2 regions of the Streptomyces sp. NPDC045022 genome follow, and region 1 is predicted to be linked to the other one. Evidence: riboswitches for the same ligand, from Rfam matches in the RefSeq annotation. Region 1 holds a riboswitch; the other holds the start of a gene.
What was found. A riboswitch is a leader RNA that binds a small molecule or an ion and turns the genes downstream of it on or off. The one in region 1 is predicted to bind ZMP and ZTP.
Positions count from the first base shown of each region.

Region 2: another riboswitch for ZMP and ZTP. It lies ahead of AC07C1_RS29310 (glycine hydroxymethyltransferase); the one in region 1 lies ahead of AC07C1_RS12990 (bifunctional 5,10-methylenetetrahydrofolate dehydrogenase/5,10-methenyltetrahydrofolate cyclohydrolase).

Region 1 is NZ_JBWKIR010000006.1:1,102-15,121, forward strand. It holds gene AC07C1_RS12985 (CU044_5270 family protein) at 470-1,540, shown strand; gene AC07C1_RS12990 (bifunctional 5,10-methylenetetrahydrofolate dehydrogenase/5,10-methenyltetrahydrofolate cyclohydrolase) at 1,544-2,392, opposite strand; ZMP/ZTP riboswitch at 2,420-2,500, opposite strand; gene AC07C1_RS12995 (nuclear transport factor 2 family protein) at 2,680-3,045, opposite strand; gene AC07C1_RS13000 (hypothetical protein) at 3,338-3,733, shown strand; gene AC07C1_RS13005 (S-(hydroxymethyl)mycothiol dehydrogenase) at 4,579-5,667, shown strand; gene AC07C1_RS13010 (MBL fold metallo-hydrolase) at 5,667-6,296, shown strand; gene AC07C1_RS13015 (SDR family oxidoreductase) at 6,378-7,292, shown strand; gene AC07C1_RS13020 (SDR family NAD(P)-dependent oxidoreductase) at 7,351-8,142, shown strand; gene AC07C1_RS13025 (pyridoxal phosphate-dependent decarboxylase family protein) at 8,184-9,572, opposite strand; gene AC07C1_RS13030 (L,D-transpeptidase family protein) at 9,801-10,496, shown strand; gene AC07C1_RS13035 (hypothetical protein) at 10,766-10,957, shown strand; gene AC07C1_RS13040 (S1 family peptidase) at 11,085-12,467, opposite strand; gene AC07C1_RS13045 (SAM-dependent methyltransferase) at 12,665-13,495, opposite strand; gene AC07C1_RS13050 (MalY/PatB family protein) at 13,728-14,020, shown strand, end outside.
Region 2 is NZ_JBWKIR010000020.1:54,116-68,135, reverse strand. It holds gene AC07C1_RS29330 (FAD-binding oxidoreductase) at 1-630, shown strand, start outside; gene AC07C1_RS29325 (decaprenylphospho-beta-D-erythro-pentofuranosid-2-ulose 2-reductase) at 639-1,394, shown strand; gene AC07C1_RS29320 (2'-5' RNA ligase family protein) at 1,469-2,053, opposite strand; gene trpS (tryptophan--tRNA ligase) at 2,190-3,203, opposite strand; gene AC07C1_RS29310 (glycine hydroxymethyltransferase) at 3,368-4,819, opposite strand; ZMP/ZTP riboswitch at 4,852-4,942, opposite strand; gene rocD (ornithine--oxo-acid transaminase) at 5,034-6,239, shown strand; gene AC07C1_RS29300 (glutathionylspermidine synthase family protein) at 6,255-7,439, opposite strand; gene AC07C1_RS29295 (hypothetical protein) at 7,454-7,813, opposite strand; gene AC07C1_RS29290 (hypothetical protein) at 7,946-8,806, shown strand; gene pdxR (MocR-like pyridoxine biosynthesis transcription factor PdxR) at 8,922-10,352, opposite strand; gene AC07C1_RS29280 (carboxymuconolactone decarboxylase family protein) at 10,400-10,900, shown strand; gene AC07C1_RS29275 (carboxymuconolactone decarboxylase family protein) at 10,897-11,340, shown strand; gene AC07C1_RS29270 (isocitrate lyase/PEP mutase family protein) at 11,337-12,062, shown strand; gene AC07C1_RS29265 (ABC transporter substrate-binding protein) at 12,069-13,022, opposite strand; gene AC07C1_RS29260 (ABC transporter permease) at 13,024-14,020, opposite strand, start outside.

The DNA.
Region 1 (14,020 bases):
GCCGACTCGCCGCCCGAGCACCGCACGTGGCCTGCGGTGTCGGCTGGCGATTCGTTTCCCGAGCATCGCGTTCGGCCTGGGGCGACGTCGGTCGACTCGCCGCCCGAGCACCGCACGTGGCCTGCGGTGTCGGCTGGCGATTCGTTTCCCGAGCACCGCGTTCGGCCTGGGGTGACGTCGGTCGACTCGCCGCCCGGGCACCGCACGCGGCCTGCGGCGCCGTGGGCCGACTCGCTGCCCGAACACACGCGGCCCGCGGTGGCGTCGACCGGCTCCCCGCCCGAGCACCGTACTGTGCCCGCGGTGCAGGCTGTCGACTCGCTGCCCGAGCAGTTGCCCGCTGACGGTCGGCGGGCGACGGATCGCGCCCGCTCCGACGCCCCGGCGGCCGCCGGGGAGGACGGTTCCGGCCGGCGATCGCCGTACCCCGCGCCCACTGCCGACGCATGCCTGCGCAAGGACCCCCGACATGCCTGACGAACTCGACCTCCTCCGCCACGCCAACCCGGTCCCCACGGACGGCCCGCACCTGGGCGACGGCCCGCTGGACCACCGCGCCGAGCGGCAACTGCACCGCCTGCTGCACCAGCCCCGCCCGACGCGCCGTACGCCGCGCGCCCGCCTGCTGCACCAGCCCCGCCCGACGCGCCGTACGCCGCGCGCCCGCCCGCTGCACCAGCCCCGCCCGACGCGCCGTACGCCGCGCGCCCGGCTGCTGTGGGGCCTCGCCGGCACGGGGGTCGTCCTCGCGACCGCCCTGGCCGCGCTGCTCGGCGGACCGAACACCCAGCCCGCCCTCGCCGCGCCCCGGCCGCTGACCGTCCGCGCCCACTCCGCGCCCGTGCCGCTGGCGCAGCTCGCCGAACTGGCGGACGCTGCCGCTGCGGGCGGCTCGCCGGGACTGCGAAAAGGCACGCACGTGCAGTCGTGGAGCCTCAGCATGAGCGACGGCGAACCGCCCGTCACCCTCCCCGAGGAGCGTGTCGTGCGCTGGCGGGCGGACGACAGCCACACCGAACTGGTCGTGGCGACCGACCCGCGCCGTCCCGGCCGCCCGGTCGTCACCGACGAGGGCGGCGACCCGCGTGTGGTCGCGGACGGCCATGTCCTCAGCCGGACCACGTACCCGCCGAGCTGGAGTGATGCCCCGCCCGAGGCGCCCCCGCCGCACACCCCGGCCGCCCTGCGCGCCTACCTCGCCGAAACCGTCCGCGCCGACTCGCCGAACACCCTCGAACTCCTCGACGGCATCGCGGAGTTGCTGGGCCACTGGACGCTCGGTGCCCGGGAGTCCGCGGCTCTGGTGCGGGTCCTCGCGGAAGCCGACGGCCTGCGGCCCGTGGGACAGGTGACGGACCGGCTGGGCCGCCCGGGACAGGCATACGCGTACGAGGGCGACGGCGGGGGCGGCCGGCGGATGCTGATCCTCGACCCGCGCACCGGCGCCGTCCTCGGCCTGGAGACCACCTTCACCCGGGACGACCCCGAGTACGGGGTGAAGGCCGGTGACGTGATGGACTACAGCGCCTGGATGCGCTGACCCCTACGCCCCGAGCTGCCGGGCGGCGGCCTCGACGGTCTGCTCCAGCAGCGTGGCGATGGTCATCGGACCGACGCCGCCCGGCACCGGCGTGATCAGCGAGGCCCGCTCCACGGCCGAGTCGAAGTCGATGTCGCCGACGTTCCCCGCGTTGTAGCCGGCGTCGATCACGACCGCGCCGGGTTTGATGTCCTGCCCGCGGATCAGCCGCGGCCGGCCGACGGCGGCGACGACGATGTCGGCCTCGCGGACCGCCGCCGACAGGTCCCGGGTGCGCGAGTGACAGTACGTCACGGTCGCGTCCCGGGCCAGCAGCAGCATGCCCACCGGCTTCCCGAGGATCGCACTGCGGCCCACCACCACCGCCCGCTTCCCGGCCGGGTCGACGCCGTACTCGTCGAGCAGCCGCAGGATGCCGCCGGGCGTGCACGAGACGAACCCCGGCAGGCCGAAGCTCATCGTGGCGAACGAGGCGAAGGTGACGCCGTCGACGTCCTTCTCCGGCGCGATGGCCTCGAACGCGGCCCGCTCGTCGATGTGGTCGCCGACCGGGTGCTGGAGCAGAATTCCGTGCACCCGGGGATCGGCCGACAACCGGCGCAGGGTGCCGACGAGTTCGGCGGTCGTCGTGGCCGCGGGCAGCGCCACATGGCGCGACTCGATGCCGGCCTTGCGGCAACGGTTCTGCTTCATGCGGACGTACGTCACGGACGCCGGGTCCTCGCCGACCAGCACGGTCGCGAGACAGGGCGCGCTGCCCGTCCGGCCGGTGAGGTCGGCGGCCTTCTTCGCGGTGTCCTCGACGATACGGCGGGCGAGGGCGGTGCCGTCCATGAGACGGGCCTGGGTCATGCTGCACACTCCTGAGCTGGCTCGACTTCTCCTCGCCCAGGCGCGCGGCATCCACCACGGGCCGCTCCCCGGTGGTTCTCCACCTCAGCGCCAGTCACGGCCCGGGTACAGGGTAACCGAGTGTGCGTACGAGGGGTCCGTCCCGTCCGGCGCGGGCGGCGCTCCCCGCCGAAGGCGCCCCAGCGGGCCAGGACCAGGTCCGCCCGGGCCGAGAAGGTCCAGGTCAGCCGTGGCGCTGACCTGGACCCTCGCGACCTTCCCCGGCCGCCGGCCATGCCCGGAAGTGCCTACTCGTCCCAAGCCTGGATGATCAGCTGATCGGCGATCTTCCCGTCACGCAAGGTGACCATCGACTCGGCGAGAACCCGGGTGCCGTCCCCGTACTCGCAGGACTCGCTGAAGGCGGCGCGGTCGCCCTGTACGACACACTGCTCCAGTTTGTGTGTCATGTCGCGGCTGTAGATGTCGTCCAGCAACTCGGCTATCTGGCCCCGGCCGTTCAGCACGGTGGGGTGGCTGGGCTGGTTGTTGTGGTCGACGATGCGGATCTTCGCGTCGTCGGCGTAGAGCGACAGAAGGGTGTTTCCGGTGTTCCCTTCTATGCCCCGGCGCAGTGTCTCGGCGTCGAAGGCGGAGCCTGTCGTGGTGCCCATGGTGACCTCCTTCGGGCGCCCGCGGCCCGACGTGGAACGGACCGCTCGGGCCCCACCTTCGAGACTCCTCCGGCCCGGCGGCCGCGGCAAGCGCGGGCGGCGCGCTCCGCCTCACGGGTGAGCGCGGCCCGTCCCCCGTGTCCGGCCGGGGCCCGCCGCCGTTTGCTGAGGGCATGATCTCAACACGACGCATCGCCGCACCGTCGGTCTGGCCGTCGGGGTCGCGGGCCTCGCCGCACCGTCGGCGAACGCGGCCGACGCCGGCGCACCGCTCGTCGGGAAGCTCGGCGCGATGACCACGCTGGACTCGCTCGCCACCAGTGGCATCCCGGCACCGGAGAAGGACCGGCTCCCGCGGGTCTCCGAGCAGTTGCAGGCGGCGAAACACCTCAACGAGCTGAACCAGCTGAACCAGCTGAACCAGCTGAACCAGCTGGAGCAGCTCATCGCCCCCGCCGCGCCCGTGCTCGGTCTGCTGCCCGCCGTCCACTGGCGTCCGCACCTGGGCACGAGGGCCGTCCCGGCCGGGACGGCCCTCACCGTTGTCGCGGCCCCGCGGCCCCGCGGCCGTGGCGTCCCGTCCGCCGTCACGTCACGCCGGTCCGCTCCCGCGGCGCCTGCCCGTTCCGGACCAGGGCGAAGGCCGACGCCTGGGCGCCTGGCAGGCAGTCGGGCAGCATCCGGGTGAGCGGGTCGCCAGGGCCCGGCTCCAGCCAGGCGCGGGCGCCGTCCCCGTGCAGCCGGCCGGCCGCCTTCCGCGAACCGGACAGGCGCCCGGTGACACCCAGAACGCCGGCTCGGCCGTCTCGGAGCCCACCGGGCGGCCGGTGAGGCCGGAGAGAGGGGGAGACGCGGCGCCCGCGGGTGGAGGGTGGTCGGCGTACAGCCGTAGGCGTGGAGGGCCGGGCCGGGTCGCGGGGGTCCGCTGCCGGGCCGGGGGAGGCCGCCCCAGCAGCCGCGCCGGGATGCCGACCGCGTGGCCGGCGCCCGCCATGGAGAAGACGCCCGTGGCGTGATCGACCGCCATCGGCCCGGCCGCCTGGCCGAACACCATGTCCGGCCGGACGCCCCGGCCGCGCGGCAGCAGGTACCGCGCCACCTGGAGCGTGAAGAGCGCCGGACCGGCACCACGACACCCGGTCCGGCAGCGCCGTGGTGGCTGTGCCGTCCGCCGCGAACAGCACCCCTGTCCACGGCAGTTGCGGATACGGATCGAGGCACGCGCGGACCTCGTCCAGGAAACCGGTGAACACCGCGAGAAGCGCCCGGAGTTCACCTGCCGATCCGGGCCTTCCAGGCAGACATGCCCGGGCGGGTGCGGACAGACCAGGCACAAGGGCGCGGTCAGCGCGGTCTTCGGGCCCGCCGGCACCGAACCCGACGTCGTCTCCGAGAACCCCGGGTGACCGGCGGTGGACCGCCCGCCGCCGCCGGTGGCCGGAAAGATCCACGATCACCCTCGTGGTCCGCCCCGCTACCGATCGGTCGCGCGTAGGGTCGGCAGGGAAGGCAATCGTAGGAAGGGGCCAGGCCATGGCGCAGGAAGTACGCGGCGTGATCGCACCGGGCAAGGACGAGCCGGTACGGATCGAGACGATCGTGGTGCCGGACCCCGGTCCCGGTGAAGCCGTCGTACGGGTCCAGGCCTGCGGTGTCTGCCATACCGACCTGCACTACAAGCAGGGCGGCATCTCCGACGACTTCCCCTTCCTCCTCGGCCACGAGGCCGCCGGTGTCGTGGAGTCGGTAGGCGAGGGCGTCACCGACGTGGCACCCGGTGACTTCGTCGTCCTGAACTGGCGTGCCGTGTGCGGCAACTGCCGGGCCTGTCTGCGTGGCCGGCCCTGGTACTGCTTCGACACGCACAACGCCGAGCAGAAGATGACCCTCGCCGCCACCGGGCAGGAACTCTCCCCGGCGCTCGGTATCGGCGCGTTCGCCGAGAAGACGCTGGTCGCCGCGGGGCAGTGCACCAAGGTCGACCCGGCGGTCTCCCCGGCGGTCGCCGGGCTGCTGGGCTGTGGGGTGATGGCCGGCATCGGGGCCGCGATCAACACCGGAGGCGTCGGCCGGGGCGACTCGGTCGCCGTCATCGGCTGCGGCGGCGTGGGCGGCGCGGCCATCGCCGGGTCGAACCTGGCCGGCGCGGCGAAGATCATCGCCGTGGACATCGACGACCGCAAGCTGGACAAGGCCCGGACCCTGGGCGCCACCCACACCGTCAACTCCCGGAAGAACGACCCGGTCGAGGCGATCCGCGAGCTGACCGGCGGCTTCGGCGCCGACGTGGTCATCGAGGCCGTCGGCCGCCCCGAGACCTACAAACAGGCCTTCTACGCCCGCGACCTCGCCGGCACCGTCGTCCTCGTCGGCGTCCCCACTCCCGAGATGAAGCTCGAACTGCCGCTGCTGGACGTCTTCGGCCGCGGCGGCGCGCTGAAGTCGTCCTGGTACGGCGACTGCCTGCCCTCCCGTGACTTCCCCATGCTCATCGACCTGCATCTGCAAGGCCGGCTGCCGCTCGACGCGTTCGTCACCGAGACCATCCAACTGGACGAGGTGGAGAAGGCCTTCGAGCGGATGCACCACGGCGACGTGCTGCGCTCGGTGGTGGTGCTGTGATGACCACGCGCATCGAACGACTGGTCACCTCGGGACAGTTCACCCTCGACGGCGGCACCTGGGACGTCGAGAACAACGTGTGGATCGTCGGTGACGAACGCGAAGTGATCGTCATCGACGCCGCCCACGACGCCGAGGCCATCGCCGAGGCCGTGGCCGGCCGCCGGCTGAGCGCCATCGTGTGCACCCACGCCCACAACGACCACATCGACGCCGCCCCCGCCCTCGCCGACCTCACCGGCGCCGTCATCTGGCTGCACCCCGACGACCTGCCGCTGTGGAAGCTGACCCACCCGGACCGCGACCCCGACCGGCACCTCGTCGACGGCCAGGTCATCGAGACCGCCGGCGCCGACCTGACCGTCCTGCACACCCCCGGACACGCCCCCGGCGCCGTCTGCCTGTACGACCCCGGCCTCGGCACCGTCTTCACCGGCGACACCCTCTTCCGGGGCGGCCCGGGAGCGACCGGACGCTCCTACTCCAACTTCCCGACGATCATCGACTCCGTCCGCGACCGCCTCCTCACCCTGCCGCCGGAGACCAAGGTCCTCACCGGCCATGGCGACCCCACCACCATCGGCGCCGAGGCACCCCACCTGGAGGAGTGGATCGAGCGGGGGCACTGACGACCCAAAGGCGACAAGAGATGTCCGGCTTTCCCGGGACAGTGGAGGACGACAGCAGTCGTACCGCACAGGAGGCCGGACATGTCAGGACCGCTGGAGGGCAAGGTCGCACTGGTGGCCGGGGCGACCCGGGGCGCCGGACGCGGGATCGCCGTTGAACTCGGCGCGGCCGGCGCCACCGTCTACGTCACCGGCCGCAGCACCCGTGCCCACCGCTCGGAGTACGACCGCCCCGAGACGATCGAGGACACCGCCGACCTCGTCACGGCGGCCGGCGGTCACGGCATCGCCGTAGTGGCCGACCACCTGGACAAGACCGCCGTACGGGCCCTGGTGGACCGCATCGCGGACGAGCAGGGCCGCCTCGACCTCCTCGTCAACGACATCTGGGGCGGCGAGAAGCTCTTCGCGTGGGACACCCCGGTGTGGGAGCACGACCTCGACAACGGGCTCAGACTGCTCCTGCTCGCCGTCGAGACGCACGCCGTCACCAGCCACTACGCGCTGCCGCTCCTGCTCCGGCACCCCGGCGGCCTGGTCGTGGAGGTCACCGACGGCACCGCCGACTACAACCGCGACACCTACCGGGTGAACTTCTTCTACGACCTCGCCAAGGCCTCCGTCCTGCGCATGGCCTTCGCCCTCGGTCACGAACTGGGCTCACGGGGTGCCACGGCGGTGGCGCTGACCCCGGGCTGGCTGCGCTCGGAGATCATGCTCGACGAGTTCGGCGTCCGCGAGGACAACTGGCGCGACGCTCTCGACTCCGTCCCGCACTTCGCCATCTCCGAGACCCCCCGTTTCGCCGGCCGTGCCGTCGCCGCCCTGGCCGCCGACCCCGAGGTGGACCGTTTCAACGGGCAGTCCCTCTCCAGCGGCGGACTGGCCCGGGTGTACGGCTTCACCGACCTCGACGGCAGCCGCCCCGACGCCTGGCGGTACCTGGTCGAGGTGCAGGACGCGGGCAAGCCGGCGGACGTCACCGGGTATCGCTGAGCCGCGGGGTTCCCCCGGTTCCGGTGAAAGGGCGAACCCGGAGCCGTACGGTCGGCCCATGACCGATCACACCCGCTTCGCAGGACACGGAGTTCTCGTCACGGGCGCGGCCCGCGGTATCGGTGCCGCCGTCGCCCGCCGGCTCGCCGAGGAGGGGGGCCGGGTCCTGGTCACCGACCGGGATCTGCCCGAGGCCGAACGGACCGCGGCCGCGCTGCGCCAACGGGGCCTCGCCGTCGAGGCGTTCGCCTGTGACGTGGCCCACCGCGCCTCCGTCGACGCGGCCGTCGCCCGTACCGTGGCGGCCTGCGGTTCGCTCGACGTGCTGGTCAACTGTGCCGCCCACTGCACGCCGGACACCCCGCTGTTCGAGGACGACCCCGACGAGGCGTGGGCGCTCGATCTCGACATCACCCTCACCGGCGCCCACCGCTGCTGCCGCGCCGCGTTGCCGCACCTCGCCGCCTCCGGACGCGGGGCGATCGTGAGCATCGGGTCCGTCAACGGCATGCAGGACTTCGGCAACCACGCCTACAGCGCCGCCAAGGCCGGCCTCGGCTCCCTCACCCGGACCCTCGCCGGACACGCGGCGGCCCGGGGTGTCCGGGTGAACCTCGTGGTGCCGGGCACGGTCCGGACCTCGGCGTGGGAAGGGCGCGACGACGACCTCGGCGCCGTGCGGGCCCTGTACCCGCTCGGCCGGGTCGGGGAGCCCGAGGACATCGCCGCCGCGGTCGCCTTCCTCGCCTCCCGCGACGCCGCCTGGATCACCGGCACCTCCCTTGTGGTCGACGGCGGCCTGACCGCGGTGAACACCGGCTTCCACGCGGCCGTGGGGCACTCGTCCTGAGGGCCGGCCGCGCCCCGGGCAGCACGCCCGGCGCCCTGGCGTCACCCCGAGGCCGCCGCCAGCGCGTCCAGCACGCGCCCGGTATCGGCCTCGGTGGTGCGCCAGTTGCTGAACGCGGCCCGCAGCCCGGGTACCCCGTCGTACACCGTCGTCGTCACATACGCCTGCCCGGACTCGGCGACCGCCCGCGACAGCGCGTCCACCCGTTCCGGTGTGGGGTCCTCGGCGAGGGTGAAGCAGACGACGTTGAGCCGGACCGGCGCGAGCAGGCGCAGACCGGGCAGGGCGTCGATTCCCTCGCCGAGCCGCCGGGCCAGCGTCACGTTCCGCTCGACGATCTCCCGGTGCCCGGCCCGCCCGTAGGCCACCAGCGAGAACCACGTGGGCAGGGCGCGCAGCCGCCTGGAGTTCTCGGGAGTCAGGTGCAGGAAGTCCGGGTCGCCGCCCGGCAGGCCCAGGTAGGGCGACGCGTTGTGGAACACCGCCACCTGCAGATCACGGCGCCGGGTGAACTGCACGGCCGCGTCGTAGGGGACGTTGAGCCACTTGTGCAGGTCCACGCAGACCGAGTCGGCCGCGTCGAGACCGTCGACCAGGGACGCGTACGCGGGGGAGAGCGCGGCGAAGCCGCCGAACGCCGCGTCCACGTGCAGCCAGAAGTCGTAGTGTTCCTTCAGCGCGGCGATCGACCGCAGATCGTCGAAGTCGACGGTGTCCACGGTGCCCGCGTTCGCGACGACGATCGCCGGCCGGCCGTCCCGCTCGGTCAGCGCCGCCTCCAGCGCGGCCACGTCGACGGCCTCCCGGTCGCCGGGCAGCAACGGCACCCGCCGCAGCCGGTCCCGGCCGATGCCCAGCACCGACATCGCCTTGGTGATGCTGGAGTGCGGGCTGCCGGAGAGCACGTCGACCGGGCCCAGCGCGGCCGTACCCTCCCGGGAGACGTCCACGTGCAGCCGCTCACCGAGCCACTCCCGGCCGATCGCCAGCCCGACCGTGTTCGACACGGTCGCGCCGGTCACGAACGCCCCGCTGTGCGCTTCGCTCAGCCCGAACAGCTCGCGCAGCCAGGACACCGTCTCCCGCTCCAGTTCCCGCGCCCACGAACCGCCGGCCCCGGACAGGTTCTGGTCGTACGCGGACGTCAGCCAGTCCCCGGCGGCCGAGGCGGGCGTCGCGCCGCCGGTGACGAAGCCCAGGTAACGGGGCCCGGCCGAGCCGGAGAAGCCGGCCGCCCACCGCTCGGCGAACCGCGCCAGGGCGGCGTCCCCACCCGCGCCCTCGGCCGGCAGGGGAGCGGGCTCGGGCGCCCGGCCGGACGCGGCGACCGGCCGCTCGGCCAGCCCCGCCACCTCACGGGCGGCGAAGTCGCGCACGGACTGCAGGAGTTCGGGGAGCCGGGAGAGGTCATCGGCGAGTGCGGGGTGCATGCGCCGCAGCGTAGACCGGGGGATGAACCGCCCACCCGGTCCAATCTGGGATGACTGGACCGGGGGCAGTGGGGAGGCCCGTGACGAAGTTCACCGTTTCGTCACAGCCTGACCGGAACCACAACCATGGCCTTCCCGGGCAGGTCTAGTAGTCGGATGTCGCGGGAATCGCGCAGGGGGAACCCCGGGGAGGCCCTGGGGAAAAGGGGAGAAAGGGAAGTGTCCGTTATGGGGGATATACGTAGTCGAGGTGTGGTGGCGCTCGGCGTCACCGGGCTGGTGGCGCCGCTCGCGCTCGCCTTCACCGCGGCACCGGCCCAGGCCGCGAGCTGCACCACGCAGGCGGGGCCGTACCAGAAGCAGGTGGAGAAGTTCCTGGGCCGCCCGGTCGACGGCAAGCAGTCCGCCGCCGACTGCAAGGCCGTCCAGGCCTTCCAGGACAAGCACGGCATCACGCCCGACATCGGCTACGCGGGGCCCGTCACCTGGGGCGTGATGGACCTCATGAACAAGCAGAAGGCCGTCGGGAACAAGCCGAACAAGGACGGCAAGTGCCCGGTGAACAAGGGCCGGATCGCCTGTGTGAACCTCACGCTCCAGCTCAGCTGGATCCAGGACGGCAACAAGCTCGTCCACGGCCCCGTGCCGGTGCGCACCGGTCGCGACGGCTACGAGACCCGCACCGGTCTGAAGAAGATCTACTGGCGTGACATCGACCACGTCTCGAACATCTACGACGTGCCGATGCCTTACAGCCAGTTCTTCGACGGCGGCCAGGCCTTCCACTCGGTGGGCCTGAGCATGTGGAACCCGCCGGGCTCGCACGGCTGCGTCAACATGACCCCGACGGAAGCCAAGAAGTACTGGTCGCTGCTGAAGAACGGCGACGACGTCTTCGTCTACGGCCGCAAGCCGGGCACCTGAGCCCTCACGCCCCGGATGCTTCAGGAGAGCCGTGCGGGCGGGCGCGGGAACGCCGGCCCGCACGGCCCCCTCGGCCCCGGCCGCGAGCGGGGCGGCGCTGTGTCCTTGGTCACCACCGGCACCATCGGCACCTTCGGATGAGGCGTCGCCGAGCCCCGATCGAGGTGTGAACTCACCCTGTGGCTTGACAGATTGACGTGATGAGCAACACGGTCCGAAATGTCCGCATCCGGTGTACTTACTCACAGCGCCTTCACCTCGACCGGCATATGCTTCACAGCATGTCCACCACTGTTGCAACCGCCTCCGAGCGATCGGCCGCGGAGGTCAACGAGGAGATCCGGGCCCTGTGGCTCCGGTCGGGCGGGACACTGACCACCGAGCAGCGCGCGGAGTACCAGCGCCTCGTTCTGGAGTGGGCCGCCGCGGCCCCGCAGTCGCAGTCGCACCGGGCGGCCTGACCCACCCGGCGCGCACCGCGCCGTTCCGTCCCGGGCACCCGTCAGCGCACGGGTGCCCTTCTCGTCACACCTCCGGGCCCGCACCGGGCCGTGGAAGCCCCCTGGGCCCCGACCCGGCCGCCCCCCGTCAGCCCCACGTCGCCGAGTAGTACCGCTGATACGCCTTGCGGTCCTGCTCGGCCCGGATGAACCGGGTCGCGACCAGCGCGATCAGACTGCCCGCGATGACCAGCAGGCCCGGCCCGATGTTCCGGGTGTCGGTCAGCCGAGCCAGCAGGGTCCTGCCCTCCGCTGTGCCCGTGACCGGCGCCGAGGAGCCGGGCGAGGCCGCGCTGGGAGCCATCGCCCCCTGCGAGGCGGATCCCGGCGGGGCGGGGGAGGGCGGTGCGCTCTGGGCCCCGCCCGCGTTCTGCGCCGACGCGATCAGCCGGACCCCGAGGGCCGTCATCGCCTTGCTCACCGGCTGGAAGAACGTCGTCCCGCCGGTCGTGCAGTCACCGTTGCCGCCCGAGGTCACACCGAGTGCGATGCCCTCGGAGAACAGCGGGCCGCCGCTGTCGCCCGGTTCGGCGCACACATTGGTCTCGATGAGCCCGGTGACCGTCCCCTCCGGGTAGTTGACGGTGGCGTTCAGCGCGGTGACCTGGCCGTCGTGCAGTCCGCTGGTGCTGCCGCTGCGGAAGACCCGCTGCCCCACCGCCGGATCCGCGGCCCCGGTGATGCGCACACCCTTGCCACCGCCGATCGCGACGACGTCGGCGCCCGCACCGGCCTTGCCGGAGGCGTACTGCACGAGGGAGAAGTCGTTGCCGGGGAAGGCGCTGTTGACGGTCGTGCCGAGCTGCTGGTCGCCCTGGTTGTCGGCGAACCAGGTGGATCCGGCGGGACCGCAGTGACCGGCCGTCAGGATGAAGTCGCGCTGCCCGTTGGTGACGTTGAAGCCCGCCGAGCAGCGGCCGCCCGTCGACAGGATCGGCTGAGCACCGTTCAGCCGCGTGGTGAAGGTGCCCTTCATGCGTTCCATGTGCACGAAACCACCGATTCGCGTGGCCACCTGCGTCATCCGGGACCAGTCGTCGGCGGAGACCGTACTGTCCGCCCGCACCATGACCCGGTTGGTGCGGTAGTCCACCGCCCACGCCGTGCCGGCCACGCGTGGCGCCGAACGCAGCGTGGCCGTGGCCGACTTGAGTTCGTTCATGCTGTGGGAGACGACCTTCGCCTCGGCCCCCGCCCGCCGTACCGCCCGGGCCGCCGCGTCGTCGGTCACCGCCACGACCGGCCGCCCGGCCGCGTCGATCCAGCTGCCCGCCGTCCGCGCGGTGCCGAGCCGCGCCACCAGCGCGGCGCCGGTGTCCCCGGCGCCACCGGAGCTGAGCGGTCTGGCGGAGGCCGGAGGCGTCTCGCTCGCCATGGCCGCCTGGGCGACCATCGCGCCTCCCAGGAGGAGTCCGCCGACCGCCGCCAGCCGTGTCACTCGCCGGACGACCCGTCGTCGTGCGTGCCGCATGCATGGCTCCCGAAGCCGAACCCGGAGGCACGATGCCCGTCTCGGCATCGCGGAGCCCTCGGATCGTCGAGGGCCCGTTCCTCCATACGGAGCCGGCGGCGGCGGCGTTCACCCACGGCGGTGATCCTCCCGGACCTTCACCGAGGCGGGCGTTCCCCGCCGCCGGACTCGGTTCGCACGGTGCTCGATCGCGGTGCTCAGTTCTTGCGGGCCACGCCGCCGAACATGGCGACCTCCTCCGGCTCGCCCCCGTGGGCGTGGTCCGGACGCCAGCGGGAGCAGGACACCACGCCCGGCTCCAGCAGGTCCAGACCGTCGAAGAACCGGGCCACGTCCTCGGGGGTGCGCTGGGTCAGCCTCGGGGTGCCGTGCTCGTTCCAGAACTTCACCGCCTCGTCCACGTCCGGCATCGACGGGCTGGTGACGGTGTGCGACAGCACCAGGTGACTGCCCGACGGCAGCCGGTCCACCAACTGCCGTACGAGACCGTACGGGTCCTCCTCGTCACCGACGAAGATGACGACGCCGAGCAGCATCAGGGCCACCGGCTCGGTGAAGTCCAGTGTCCGTGCGGCGTGTTCCAGGATCGCGTCGACGTTGCGCAGGTCCTCGTCCAGATAGTCCGTACGGCCTTCGGGCGTGCTGGTCAGCAGGGCCCGCGCGTGGGCCAGGACCAGCGGGTCGTTGTCGACGTACACGATCCGGGACTCCGGGGCGATGCCCTGGGCGACCTCGTGCGTGTTGTCGGCGGTGGGCAGGCCGGTGCCGATGTCCAGGAACTGCCGGATGCCCACCTCACCGACCAGGTGCCGCACGGCACGGCCGAGGAACAGCCGGTCGGCACGCGCGTACTCCCCGATGCCCGGGTGCAGTTGGCGTATCTGGTCGCCGGCCGCGCGGTCGACCTCGTAGTTGTCCTTGCCGCCGAGCCAGTAGTTCCAGATCCGGGCGGTGTGCGGCTGGCCGGTGTTGATGCGGGCGCGCAGCGACACGGCCACGTCGTTGGCGGCTGCCGGGTTGTCGGTCACGAGGGTCAGCTCCTGGATGCCAGAGGGCGATGACAGCGTTCACGACGCAATCTAGACGGCCGAGTTGATCTCCGTCGCCCGTCCGGGGTTTTCCAGCGACGGGCCGCTGCCCGCCCGGTTCGCCGTCTCCCCCCGGACCGACCCGGCCCGACGCGGGACCCCCGGGAACGACCGCCCTTCCGGGCCCGTGTCCGCGTTCCCGCAGACGCCACAGCCCCCTATCTTGAGCCCCATGACCAGCACTGCGCACGACACCCCCGGCGAACCGGACCCGCTGCGCGCCCTCGACCTGGCGCGGCTGCGACGTCGTACGAGCATGAAATGGCGCACCTACCCCGAGGACGTGCTGCCGCTGTGGGTGGCCGAGATGGACGTCCCGCTCGCCGAACCCGTCATCCGCGCCGTCACCGAGGCGCTCGCCCTCGGCGACACCGGGTACCCCGCCGGCACCGCCTACGCCGAGGCGCTCGCCGCGTTCGCAGCCGAACGCTGGGACTGGCGCGGTATCGCCGTCGAGCGCACCGC
Region 2 (14,020 bases), on a different contig from region 1:
GGCACGCGCGCGTGGCGGCACCCGCCGTCCTTCCACCCCCGCCGCCTCCCGTCCGCCCCGGCCCTCGTCCCGGACGGCCTGCTCGGCCGGACCACCGCCGGAGTCGTCAACGAACTCTGGTACCGCACGGCGCCTCGCGCGCGTACCGGCAGGATCCAGCGTCTGTCCGCCTTCTTCCACCCCCTCGACGGCGTCCCGCACTGGAACCGCCTCTACGGGCGCGCCGGCTTCGTGCAGTACCAGTTCGTCGTCGGCCACGACCAGGAGGACGCGCTGCACCGCATCGTGCGGCGCATCGCGGAACGCCGCTTCCCGTCCCTCCCGGCCGTCCTCAAGCGCTTCGGGGACGCCGGCCCCGGCTGGCTCTCCTTCCCCGTGCCCGGCTGGTCCCTCGCCCTGGACATCCCGGCCGCGCTGCCCGGACTCGCCGCGTTCCTCGACGAACTCGACGAGGAGGTCGCCGCGGCCGGCGGGCGGGTCTGCCTCGCCAAGGACTCCCGGCTGCGCCCCGACCTGCTCGCCGCCATGTATCCGCGCGTGGCCGACTTCCGGGCCCTGCGCGCACGGCTCGACCCGCGCGGGGTGTTCGTCTCGGACCTCGCCCGCCGCCTCCGTCTCCAGACCCCCTAGGAGCTGACGTGAAGGACGCCTTCGGCCTCCCCCAGTCCCTGCTCGTTCTCGGCGGCACGTCCGAGATCGCGCTGGCCACCACGCGCCGGCTGATCGCCCGCCGCACCCGCACGGTGTGGCTGGCGGGCCGCCCCTGCCCCGCCCTGGAACAGGCCGCCGAGAACCTGCGCGCGCTCGGCGCGGACGCCCGCACCGTCACCTTCGACGCCCTCGACCCCGAGTCCCACGAGACGGTCCTCGGCAAGGTCTTCGCCGAGGGCGACATCGACCTGGTGCTGCTCGCCTTCGGCATCCCCGGCGACCAGGCCCACGACGAACGCGACCCGCTGCGCGCCGTGCGGGTCGCCCAGACCAACTACACGGGAGCCGTGTCCGCGGGACTCGTGGCGGCCGGAGCCCTGCAGACCCAGGGCCACGGCTCCCTGGTGGTCCTGTCCTCCGTCGCCGGCGAACGCGCCCGCCGCGCCGACTTCATCTACGGCTCCAGCAAGGCCGGCCTCGACGCCTTCGCGCAGGGCCTCGGCGACGCCCTGCACGGCACCGGCGCGCACGTCATGGTCGTCCGCCCCGGCTTCGTCCGTACGAGGACGACGGCCGGCCGGCCGCGGCCCCCGCTCGCCACCACCCCGGAGGCGGTCGCCGCCGCGATCGAACTGGGCCTGCGCCGCCGCGCGGAGACGGTGTGGGTACCGGGCGCCCTGCGCCTGGTGATGGCGGCACTGCGGCACGCCCCACGGTCGGTGTTCCGCAGGCTGCCGCTCTGACGGAGTTCGACGGGACGTCGGGACGGAGCCCACGGAAGGGCCACCCGGGACCGGCCGCGAGACCGGCCGGCGGACTACCGGCTGGCGATCGTCCCGCGCTTGGCATCGGTGTGGCCCGCCTGCGGCGGGACCACGTATCCCCCGAACGTGTACTCCCGCAGCTTGCGCCACACCCCGTCCGCGCCCTGCTCGTAGAGCGCGAACCCGGTGCACGGCCACTCCGCGTCGAAGCCCGCCAGCTCCTCGAAGGCACGGTCCATCGCCGCGTCGTCGATGCCGTGCGCGACGGTGACGTGCGGGTGGTACGGGAACTGCAGCTCGCGCGCCACCGGCCCGGAGGCGTCGCGCACCCGCTGCTGCAGCCGGGCGCAGTCCTCGGCGCCCTGGACGACCCGGACGTAGACCACCGGTGACAGGGGCCGGAAGGTGCCCGTGCCGCACAGCCGCAGCGGGAACGGCCGGCCGGCGGCGGCGACCTCGGTGAGGTGCGCCTCGACGGCCGGCAGATCGGCCGCCGCCACCTCGGTCGGCGGGAGCAGGGTGACGTGCGTGGGGATGCCGTGAGCCGCGGCGTCGCCGAAGCCCGCGCGCCGCTCCTGGAGCAGGCTGCCGTGAGGCTCCGGGACCGCGATCGACACGCCGATCGTTACGGTCCGCACGTCGTCTCCTGTCATCGCGTCTGTGATGTTCTCACTCGTCCGGCTATCGACTGTACGGCCACGACTGTCCTGTGGGCAGGCGCAGCGGAAGTGATGTGCAGCGCTCCGCCCACGGACGTGTGTGCGGTCGTACGCCTCAGTGCTTCGCGGGCAGGAAGCCCACCCGGTCGTACGCCTGCGCGAGCGTCTCCGCGGCGACCGCACGGGCCTTCTCCGCGCCCTTGGCCAGGATCGAGTCGAGGGTCTCGGAGTCGTCCAGGTACTGCTGGGTGCGCTCGCGGAACGGTGTCACGAACTCGACCATGACCTCGGCGAGGTCCGTCTTGAGCGCGCCGTAGCCCTTGCCCTCGTACTTCGTCTCCAGGTCGGCGATGCCCTCCCCGGTGAGCGTCGAGTAGATCGTGAGCAGGTTGCTCACGCCCGGCTTGCTCTCGGCGTCGAAGCGGATCACGGTGTCGGTGTCCGTGACCGCGCTCTTGACCTTCTTCGCCGTCGTCCTGGGCTCGTCGAGGAGGTTGATGAGGCCCTTCGGCGTGGACGCCGACTTGCTCATCTTGATCGACGGGTCCTGCAGGTCGTAGATCTTCGCCGTCTCCTTGAGGATGTACGGCTTCGGGACGGTGAAGGTCTGGCCGAACCGGCCGTTGAACCGCTCGGCGAGGTCGCGGGTCAGCTCGATGTGCTGGCGCTGGTCCTCACCGACCGGCACCTCGTTGGCCTGGTACAGCAGGATGTCGGCGACCTGCAGGATCGGGTACGTGAACAGTCCCACCGAGGCCCGGTCGGCGCCCTGCTTGGCGGACTTGTCCTTGAACTGGGTCATGCGGGAAGCCTCGCCGAAGCCGGTGAGGCAGTTCATGACCCAGGCGAGCTGGGCGTGCTCGGGGACGTGGCTCTGCACGAAGAGGGTGCAGCGGTCCGGGTCGAGGCCGGCGGCCAGCAGCTGGGCGGCGGCGAGCCGGGTGTTGGCACGCAGCTGGGCCGGGTCCTGCGGCATCGTGATCGCGTGCAGGTCGACGACCATGTAGAACGCGTCGTGGGACTCCTGCAGGGCCACCCACTGGCGGACGGCGCCGAGGTAGTTGCCGAGGTGGAACGAGCCGGCGGTGGGCTGGATACCGGAGAGCACGCGGGGTCGATCAGTGGCCATGCTCACCATTCTCTCAGGTGCCGGGGGCCGATCCGGAACTGGCCGGGAAGAGGCAGGAACCGCTGATACGCCACGCGGCGGCTCGGCGCAGTGCCGGGCCGCCGCGGGAGGAGCCTCGCGGGGAGCTGCTCGGCCGATGAGCGGCCGGTGAGCCCCGGAGCGGGTCAGCCGAGGTCGATCTCCGGGTAGAGCGGGAAGCCGGCCACGAGGTCGGTGGCCCGGCGGGAGATCTCGTCCGCGATCTTGGGGTCGAGGATGTGCTGGGCCTTGGAGGGGGCGCCCTTGCCGGTGGTACCCGGCTCGGTGGCGGTGAGGACGCGGTCGATGAGACCGGCGACCTCGTCCATCTCGGCGGTGCCGAGGCCACGGGTGGTCAGGGCGGGCGTGCCGACGCGGATGCCGGAGGTGTACCAGGCGCCGTTGGGGTCGGCGGGGATGGCGTTGCGGTTGGTGACGATGCCGGACTCGAGGAGAGCCGCTTCGGCCTGACGGCCGGTGAGGCCGTAGGAGGTGGCGACATCGATCAGGTTGAGGTGATTGTCCGTGCCGCCGGTCACCAGGGTGGCGCCGCGCCGCATCAGGCCCTCGGCGAGGGCACGGGAGTTGTCGACGATGCGCTGGGCGTAGTCCTGGAAGTCGGGCCGGCGGGCCTCGGCGAGGGCGACGGCCTTGGCGGCCATGACGTGCGGCAGCGGGCCGCCGAGGACCATCGGGCAGCCGCGGTCGACCTGGTCCTTGAGGGAGTCGTCGCACAGGACCATGCCGCCGCGCGGGCCGCGCAGCGACTTGTGGGTGGTGGTGGTGACGATCTGGGCGTGCGGGACCGGGTCGAAGTCGCCGGTGAGGACCTTGCCGGCGACGAGACCGGCGAAGTGGGCCATGTCGACCATGAGGGTCGCCCCGACCTCGTCGGCGATCTCGCGCATGATCCGGAAGTTCACCAGACGGGGGTAGGCCGAGTAGCCGGCGACGATGATCAGCGGCTTGAACTCGCGGGCCTGGGCGCGCAGGGCCTCGTAGTCGATGAGGCCGGTGGCCGGGTCGGTGCCGTAGGAGCGCTGGTCGAACATCTTGCCGGAGATGTTCGGGCGGAAGCCGTGGGTGAGGTGGCCACCGGCGTCCAGGGACATGCCGAGCATGCGCTGGTTGCCGAAGGCCTGGCGCAGTTCGGACCAGTCGGCCTCGGTCAGGTCGTTGACCTGGCGGACGCCGGTCTTCTCCAGGAAGGGGGCCTCGACCCGGGCGGCGAGGACGGACCAGAAGGCGACGAGGTTGGCGTCGATGCCGGAGTGCGGCTGGACGTAGGCGTGCCGGGCGCCGAAGAGTTCGCGGGCGTGTTCGGCGGCCAGGGACTCCACGGTGTCGACGTTGCGGCAGCCGGCGTAGAAGCGGCGGCCGATGGTGCCCTCGGCGTACTTGTCGCTGAACCAGTTGCCCATCGCCAGCAGGGTGGCCGGGGAGGCGTAGTTCTCGGAGGCGATCAGCTTGAGCATCTCGCGCTGGTCGGTGACCTCCTGACCGATCGCGTCGGCGACGCGCGGCTCGACGGCGCGGATGACGTCGAGTGCGGCGCGGAAGGCGGTGGACTCGGTGGAGAGGTGCTGCTGCTCTGGCATGGGGACCTCCGGACGGTGTACGGGCAGCGTTCACGTTCGGCCCAGGCGCACGGCACTGTTTTCCCGCTCGGGCCGCTCCCCGATGGTCCGTCCCATCCCAGCGCGCCAGTCACGGCCCGCTCGTCAGCCTACCGGGCGCGCCGGTCGGCGCAGGTCCCGCGTCCACCATGCGAGCGCGAGTAAGAAGGAGGTGACTTCGTATCCGGGAGAGGCCGTGACCGCTGCTGAGGATCTGATCGCCGCCGCCGACGCGCACGGTGCGCCCACCTACGATCCGCTGCCGGTCGTCGTGGCCACGGCCGAGGGGGCGTGGATGACGGATGTGGAGGGGCGCCGGTATCTGGATCTGCTGGCCGGGTATTCGGCGCTGAACTTCGGGCACGGCAACCGGCGGCTGGTCGCGGCGGCGAAGGCGCAGCTGGAGCGGGTGACGCTGACGTCCCGGGCCGTCCATCACGACCGGTTCGCGGCGTTCTGCACGGAGCTGGCCGAGCTGTGCGGGATGGAGATGGTGCTGCCGGCGAACACCGGGGCGGAGGCGGTGGAGAGCGCGGTGAAGACGGCCCGGAAGTGGGGGTACCGGGTGAAGGGGGTGCCCGCGGAGATGGCGAAGATCGTGGTCGCGGGCGGCAACTTCCACGGGCGTACGACGACCGTGATCAGCTTCTCGACCGATGCGGAGGCCCGTGCGGACTTCGGGCCGTACACGCCGGGGTTCCAGATCGTGCCGTACGGGGACCTGACGGCGATGCGGTCGGCGCTGACGGAGAACACCGTGGCGGTGCTGCTGGAGCCGGTCCAGGGCGAGTCCGGGGTGATCGTGCCGCCGGCCGGTTATCTGGCGGGCGTGCGGGAGCTGACCCGCGAGCGGAACGTGCTGTTCGTCGCCGACGAGATCCAGTCGGGCCTCGGCCGGACCGGGCGGACCTTCGCGTGCGAGCACGAGGGGGTGGTGCCGGACGTGTATGTGCTGGGCAAGGCGCTGGGCGGCGGGATCGTGCCCGTGTCGGCGGTGGTGTCGAGCGCGGAGGTGCTCGGGGTGTTCCGGCCGGGTGAGCACGGGTCGACGTTCGGCGGTAACCCGCTGGCCTGCGCGGTGGCGCTGGAGGTGATCGCGATGCTGCGGACGGGCGAGTACCAGGCGCGGGCGGCCGAGCTGGGCGATCGGATGCACCGGCAGCTGGGGACGCTGCTCGGCACGGGCGCGGTGACGGCGGTGCGGGGGCGCGGGCTGTGGGCCGGGGTGGACGTCGCCGCGGCGGTCGGTACCGGGCGCCAGGTGTCGCAGCGGCTGATGGACCGGGGGGTGCTGGTGAAGGACACCCATGGGTCCACCGTCCGCCTCTCGCCGCCGCTGACGATCGGTGAGCAGGACCTGGACTGGGGGCTGGAGCAGCTGCGGGCGGTGCTGAACGCCTGAAGAGGGTGAGGGTGCTCAGAGGATCACGTGGGGCAGGAAGCGGGCGTACTCGTCGGTGATCAGCCCCGCGGACTCGCGGATGCCGAGGCCGGCCGACTCCTCACGGACGACCCAGGCGCCGAGGACGACGTGGTTGCCGTCGAAGGCGGGCAGCGGGGCGAGCTGCTGGTAGCAGCAGGGCTCGTCGCGGATCGCCGCGGGCTCGCCGGGGGGGTGCACGGTGACGCCCTCGCCCTCGCGGCCGAGCAGGGGCTTGGCCACGTAGCCGGGTGACTTCGCCAGCTCGCGGGGGCCGTCGAGGTAGGCGGGCAGGAGGTTGGGGTGGCCGGGGTACAGCTCCCAGAGGATCGCCAGCAGGGCCTTGTTGCTGAGCAGCATCTTCCAGGCGGGTTCGATCCACAGGGTGCTGCCGGTGCCGCCGCCGTTGTCGAGGGTGTCCAGGACGTGGCCGGCGAAGGCGTCGGTGGTGAGCCACTCCCAGGGGTAGAGCTTGAAGATGCCGCGGATGAAGCGGAGCCGGTTGTCGACGAAGCGGCCGGAGAGGGTGTCCCAGCCGATCTCCTCCATGGAGAGCCAGTCGGTGTCGAGGCCGGCCTGCTCGGCGGTCTCCTTGAGGTAGGCGACCGTCATCAGGTCCTCGCCGAGTTCGTCGGCCGAGGAGTGCGCGAAGTGCAGCGGGCTGCCGGGAGGCAGCAGGGCGGCCTGCGCGCGCCAGGCGTCGACCAGGCGTTCGTGCAGCGAGTTCCACTGGTCGGCGCCGGGGAAGCGGTCCGCCATCCAGAACCACTGGGGCGAGGCGGCCTCGACCAGGGAGGTCGGGGTGTCGGCGTTGTACTCCAGCAGCTTGGCGGGGCCGGTGCCGTCGTAGCGGAGGTCGAAACGGCCGTAGACGGAGGGGAGTTCGGCACGGCGGTGCCAGGCCTCGGTGACCGCGGCGGCCAGGCGCGGGTCGATGATGCCGAGATCGGCGAGGCGGTCCTCGGCCACGATGTGCTCGGCCGCGGCGAGGCACATGCGGTGCAGTTCCTCGACGGTCTCCTCCAGCGCCTCGACCTCGTCGAGGGTGAAGACGTAGTAGGCGCTCTCGTCCCAGTAGGGGCGCAGGGAGCCGTCGGGGTGCCGGATGAGCGGGTAGATGAGTCCCTGCTCCTCGACGGTCTGCTGCCAGTAGGGGCGGGGGGTGATCGTACGGCGTTCCATGTGAGAGTGTCCGGTCAGCCGCCGGAGCCGCCCTTTCCGCCGCCGAAGCCGCCGCGGTGGACGCCGCTGCCGCCCGAGGAGCCACCGGAGCCCTTGCCGGGCTTGGTGAGGGAACCGCCGCCCACCCAGGAGCCCTTCTTCTTGCCGCCGTAGTACCAGCTGCCGTGCGACGAGGTCTTGGTGGACTTGCAGTTCTTGTCGGAGACGACCTTGTAGCCCTTGCCGTAGGTGTAACTGTCGCGGTCCACGCAGCGCTTGTCCGGGTCGGAGGAGCAGGCGGTCAGGGCTGCGGCCAGCAGGCCCATGCCGCCGAGGACGACCGTGCCGGAGCGGAGCCGCTTGCGCGTCTGTGGCTGTGGCTGTGGGCTGGTCATGTCTTCGTGTCTCCCCCGGGTATGGACCGACCGATTCTGTTCACTGTTGGATCAGCCTAGAGACCGGTGCGAACGGCCGTACAGGGGCCCTGCGCTTTCCCGTTCGCCTAGAGTCACTGTGTGTTGTTCGGAATGGTGTGCGCCCTCGGCGCGGCGGTCTGCTTCGGTACCGCGACGGTGTTGCAGGCGGTGGCCACGCGAGCGGCCAGCACAGACGGGGGTGGCGGCGGGGACGCGGCGCTGTTGCTGCGGGCGTTGCGGCAGTGGCGGTACATCGCCGGGCTGGCGTTGGACGGGCTGGGTTTCCTGCTGCAGATCGCGGCGCTGCGATCGGTGCCGATCTACGCGGTGGGCGCGGCGCTGGCGGCGAGCCTCGCGGTGACGGCCGTGCTGGCGGCGCGACTGCTACGCGTACGGCTGAGCGGGCTGGAGTGGGCCGCCGTGGGCGTGGTGTGCGCGGGTCTGGCGATGCTCGGGCTGGCCTCGGGCGCCGAGGGCGACCGTGGCGGGCCGGACTGGCTGAAGTACGCGATGGTGGTGGTCGCGGTGGGCGTGCTGCTGCTCGGCGCGGTGGGCGGGCGCCTGTCCGGCCGCACCCGTGCCCTGCTCCTGGGGCTCGGCGCGGGGCTCGGGTTCGGGGTGGTGGAGGTGGCGGTACGGCTGATCGACTCGCTGCGGCCGGCCGGCCTGCTGGCCAATCCGGCGACGTACGCGCTGCTCATCGGTGGCGGTGCCGCGTTCCTGCTGCTCACCTCGGCCCTGCAGCGCGGCTCCGTGACGACGGCGACGGCCGGGATGGTGATCGGCGAGACGATCGGCCCGGCGACGGTCGGCGTGGTCTGGCTCGGCGACCGCACCCGGGGGGGCCTGGCCTGGCTGGCGGTGCTGGGCTTCGTGGTGGCAGTGGCCGGGGCGCTGCTGCTGGCGAGGTTCGGCGAGGCACCGGCGGACCAGGAGGAAACGCGCCCGCTGACAGAGACACGAGCACCCTGACGACGCCGCGGGCACCCTGGCGACATGGATGCGCCGCGGGCCGGGCGCGGGTGCGCCGGGGGCGGTGTGTCGAGTCGGGTGTGCCGTGTGGCGGTGTGCCGGCCCCGGCGCCCCCCTACGGCAGCACCCGGCACAACGCTTCCAGTGCCCCCGTCCAGGCACTGTCCGGTGGGGTTCCGTAACCCACGACCAGCGCGTCCAGTGGCTCGGTGTCGGCCTGTGGGTGTCGGTGAAAGGACAGGCCGTGCAGCGCCAGGCCCTGCCAGACGGCGGCCTGGACCACCGACTGTTCCGTGCCCGGCGGCAGGCGCAGCACCGCGTGCAGGCCGGCCGCGATCCCCGTCACCTGTACCTCGGGGGCGTGGTCGGCCACGGCCGCGGCGAGGGCGTCGCGGCGGCGCCGGTAGCGCAGCCGGGCCGAGCGGACGTGCCGGTCGTACGCGCCGGAGGTGAGGAACTCGGCGAGGGTGAGCTGTTCCATCACACCCACGGTGTCGATGCGGCCCTTCGCCGCGACCGCCTCCTCCACCAGGGACGGCGGCAGCACCATCCAGCCCAGCCGCAGTCCCGGTGCGAGGGACTTGCTGGCGGTGCCGAAGTAGACGACACGGTCGGGGTCGAGGCCCTGGAGCGCGCCGACGGGCTGGCGGTCGTAGCGGAACTCGCCGTCGTAGTCGTCCTCCAGGACCAGCCCGCCGGTGCGCCGGGCCCAGTCCACGACGGCGGCCCGCCGGTCCGGGTGCAGGGGCACGCCCATGGGGAACTGGTGGGCCGGGGTCAGCAGCACCGCCCCCGCGCCGCCCAACTCGCCCGTGTCGGTGCCGAGTGCGTCGTACGGGAGCGCGGGCGTCGTGAGGCCGGCGTCCCGCAGCAGCCGCCAGTACACGTCGAGGCCGTACGACTCGACGGCCACCGTCCGCACCCCGCGCGCCCGCAGCACCCTGCCGAGGATGCCCAGGCCGTGCGAGAAGCCCGCGGTGATCACCATGGTCTCCGGGTCGGCGCGGACGCCCCGGGCGCGGGCGAGGTAGCCGGCGAGGGCGGTGCGCAGTTCGAGGGAGCCGCGCGCGTCGCCGTAGCCGAGGGCGTCGAAGGGCGCGGTGGCCAGGGCGCGGCGGGCGGCCTTGAGCCACTCGGTGCGCGGGAAGGCGGCGAGGTCGGGAATGCCGGGGACGAGGCTGTGGGCGGGACGGCCGGGTTCCCGGCGGCGGGGTACCGCCGGACGCGGAGCGGACGGCGGGACCGCCGCCCGCCCGCGCTGCCCGGAAGACACGGAGGGTGCCCCCGCCGCCACCCGGGTGCCCGAGCCCTGCCGGGCGGTGAGCCAGCCCTCCGCGACCAGGTCGGCGTACGCCTCGGCGACGGTGTTGCGGGCGATGCCGAGGTCGGCGGCGAGGGAACGGGAGGAGGGCAGCCGGGTGCCGGGGGCCAGGCGCCCGGTGCGGACGGCGTCCCGCAGGGCGTCGGTCAGCCCCCGGCGCAGCCCGCCCGAGCCGGTCGGTTCGAGGTGCAGGTCGACGCCCAAAGTGGCCCAGGATCTCGCCATGGAAATGGACCATACTCCTGGGCTGCCTCGCTCCTAGGGTCGAGGGCATGAGCACTGCACAGGAAACCGTCGAGTACGCACCCGAGCAGGCCCCGAGGCTGAGCTGGGCACAGCTCGCACCCGAGGTCTACAAGGCGATGATCCGCCTGGACACCGCCGCCAAACAGGGACTGGACCCGAAGCTGTACGAGCTGGTGAAGATCCGCGCCTCGCAGGTCAACCACTGTGCGTTCTGCCTCGACATGCACACCAAGGACGCGCTCGCGGCCGGTGAGAGCGTCGAGCGGATCGTGCAGCTCAGCGCGTGGGAGGAGTCGCGGCACTTCTACACCGCGAAGGAACTGGCCGCGATCGAGCTGACCGAGGCGATCACCGTCCTGACGGACGGCTTCGTGCCGGACGCGGTGTACGACCGGGCCGCGGAGCACTTCGAGGAGGCCGAGCTGGCCCAGCTGATCGCCGCGATCACGGTGATCAACGCCTGGAACCGGTTCGGTGTGACCACCCGCATGACCCCGGGCCACTACCAGCCGGGGCGGCACAAGTGAGCCGTACGCGGTTGCTGGACCGGGAGGTCGGCCAGGCGATGTCCGCGCTCAGCGCGGCGGCGAAGCGGGGGCTCGGCGATCCGGTCCTCGCCGAGCTGGTGATGATCCGCGCCTCGCAGCTCAACCATTGCGCCTTCTGCCTCGACATGCACCTCGAAGTGGCCCGGAAGAACGGGGAGTCGGAGGACCGCGTCCAGCTGCTGAACGCCTGGGAGGAGGCCGAGGACCTCTACAGCGAGCGGGAGCGGGCCGCGCTGGCACTGACCGAGGCGATCACGGTCGTCACGGACGGCTTCGTGCCGGACGCGGTGTACGAGCGGGCCGCCGAGCAGTTCAAGGAGGCCGAACTCGCCCACCTCATCGGCCTCATCACCGCCGTCAACGGCTGGAACCGCCTGATGGTCAGCCGTCGCATCCCACCGGGGGGTTACCAGCCGTGAGCAAGGTGGACGAGTTCCGCGCACTGCATCTCAAGCGCGCCCAGGGCGATCCGCTGATCCTGCCCGGCCCCTGGGACGCGGCCAGTGCCCGGGTGTTCGTGGCCGCCGGATTCCCGGCGCTGGCCACGCCGAGCGCCGGGGTGGCCGCCTCGCTCGGGTACGAGGACGGGGCCACTCCGGCCGACGAGATGTTCGCGGCGGTCGCCCGGATCACCCGGTCGGTGGACGTGCCGGTGTCGGCGGACGTCGAGGACGGCTACGGGCTCGCCCCGAAGGAGCTGGTCGAGCGGCTGCTGGAGGCGGGCGCCGTCGGCTGCAACCTCGAGGACTCGGGACCCGGGGGTGTCCTCAAGGATCCGCACGCGCACGCCGAGTACCTCGCCGAGGTCCGCTCGGCCGCCGCCGACGGGCTCTTCGTCAACGCCCGCGTCGACACCTTCGTCCATGGCGACCGGGATCCCGAACGGGTCATCGAGCGGGCCGCGTTGTACGTGGCGGCGGGCGCGGACTGCGTCTATCCGATCCTCGCCCCGCCGGAGGTGCTGCCCCTGCTGCGGGCCGGGATCCAGGGGCCGCTGAACGCCCTGGCCCGGCTGGACGGGGGCGGCCCCTCGCCCGCCGCGCTCGGCGAACTCGGGGCCACCCGGGTCACGTTCGGGCCCGGACTGCAGCGGAAAGCGGCCGGGGCGCTGCGGGAGATCGCCGGCGACCTCATCGGGTAGGGCAGGTCAGGACAGCCACTTCTTCCACACGGCGGGGTGGCTGTCCACCCACTTCCGGGCCGCCTCCTGCGGGCTCAGCTTCTGCTCGGCGATCATCAGCGAGACCTCGTTCTGGTCCTCCGTCGTCCACCTGAACTTCTTCAGGAAGGCCGCCGCCTCGCCGCCGGACTTCGCGAAGCCGGCGTTGAGGTACTTCTGCAGCGGGGTGTGCGGGTAGGCGCAGGTGACCTTGGCGGTGTCGGCGTCACAGCCCTCCTTGTACGGCGGCAGCTTCACCTCCGTCATGGGAACCTTCTTGAACAGCCACTGGGGTGCGTACCAGTACGTCAGGAAGGGCTTCTTCTCCTTGGCGAACTGCTTGATCTGGGTGATCTGCGCCGCCTCGGAACCGGCGAAGACGACCTGGTAGTCGAGCTTCAGGTTCTGCACCAGCGCCTTGTCGTTGGTGACGTACGACGGGGAGCCGTCCATCAGCTGGCCCTTGCCGCCGCTCTCCGCGGTGCGGAACAGCGAGGCGTACTTGTTCAGGTTCTTCCAGTCCGTGATGTCCGGGTGCTGCTTGACGAGATAGGTGGGGACGTACCAGCCGATGTGGCCGGTCACCCCGAGGTCGCCGGCGGACCGGATCGTCTTCTTGTCGGTGACGTACCGCTTCTCCTGGTCCGGGTGGCCCCAGTCCTCCAGAAGGGCGTCGACCCGGCCCTGGCTGAGCGCGTCCCAGGCCGGCACCTCGTCCACCTGGACGGTGTCGACGCGGTAGCCCAGCTTGTGTTCGAGGAGGTACTGGGCGACTGCCACGTTGGCCTGGGCGCCCACCCAGGACTGCACGGACAGGGTGACCGTCTTCGCGCCCCGGGCGTTCGCGAACGGGCTGGCCTGCTTGGTCATGTCGGCGGCGCCGCAACCGGTGGTCAGGCCCAGGACCGCGACGGCCACCGGGATGGTCGTACGGATGCGCATGTCAGGCTCCCTTCTTCGCGCGGCGTTCGGTCGGCTGGGTCACCCGGTCGAGCATCAGGCCCAGGCAGACGATGGCGGCGCCGGCCACCAGGCCCGTCGCCAGGTCGCCCTGGGCGAGGCCGAAGGTGACGTTGTAGCCGAGGGCCCCGCCGCCGACCAGGCCGCCGATGATGACGACGGCCAGGACCAGGACCACGCCCTGGTTGACGGCGAGCAGCAACGAGCGCCGGGCGAGCGGGAGCTGGACCTGCCACAGCTGCTGGCGGCCGGTCGCGCCCAGCGAGCGCGCGGACTCCAGCGCGGCCTGGTCGACCTGGCGCAGGCCCTGCGCGGTGATCCGGACGACGGCCGGGAGGGCGTAGACGACGGCCGCGGCGACGGCGGGGGCACGGCCGACGCCGAACAGGGCGACGACCGGGATCAGGTACACGAACTGCGGCATGGTCTGGCAGACGTCCAGGACCGGGCGCAGGGCGCGCTCGACGCGGTCGCTGCGGGCCGCGGCGATGCCGGTCGCGAAGCCCAGGACGAGGGTGACGGCGACGGCGGCCAGCACCTGGGAGAGGGTGTCGAGGGACGGCTCCCACACCCCGAGCACACCGATCGCGGCCATGGCGAGGACGGCGGTCAGCGCGGTGCGCCAGGTGCCGATCAGCCACGCCAGGGCGGCGACGATCAGCAGCACCGACCACCAGGGCAGCCACTGCAGGCCGTCGCGGACGGGGTCCAGGACCCAGGTGGTGAAGTGGCCCGCCCAGTCCGCGGTGCCGCCGACGACCGGGACGCCGGAGTAGAGGTGGCCGGTCATCCAGTCGACGGCGCGGTTGACCGGTTCGGCGATGTTCAGGGTCCAGCCGGCCGGCCAGTCGAGGTGGCCGATGAGGCGGGTGGCCAGGGCGACGGTGACGGTGACGGCGAGGGCGTACGGCCAGCCGATCGTCCGGGTGCGGGGGCTGCCGTCCCCGGCGGCTCCGGTCAGCCGGTCCAGGACCACCGCG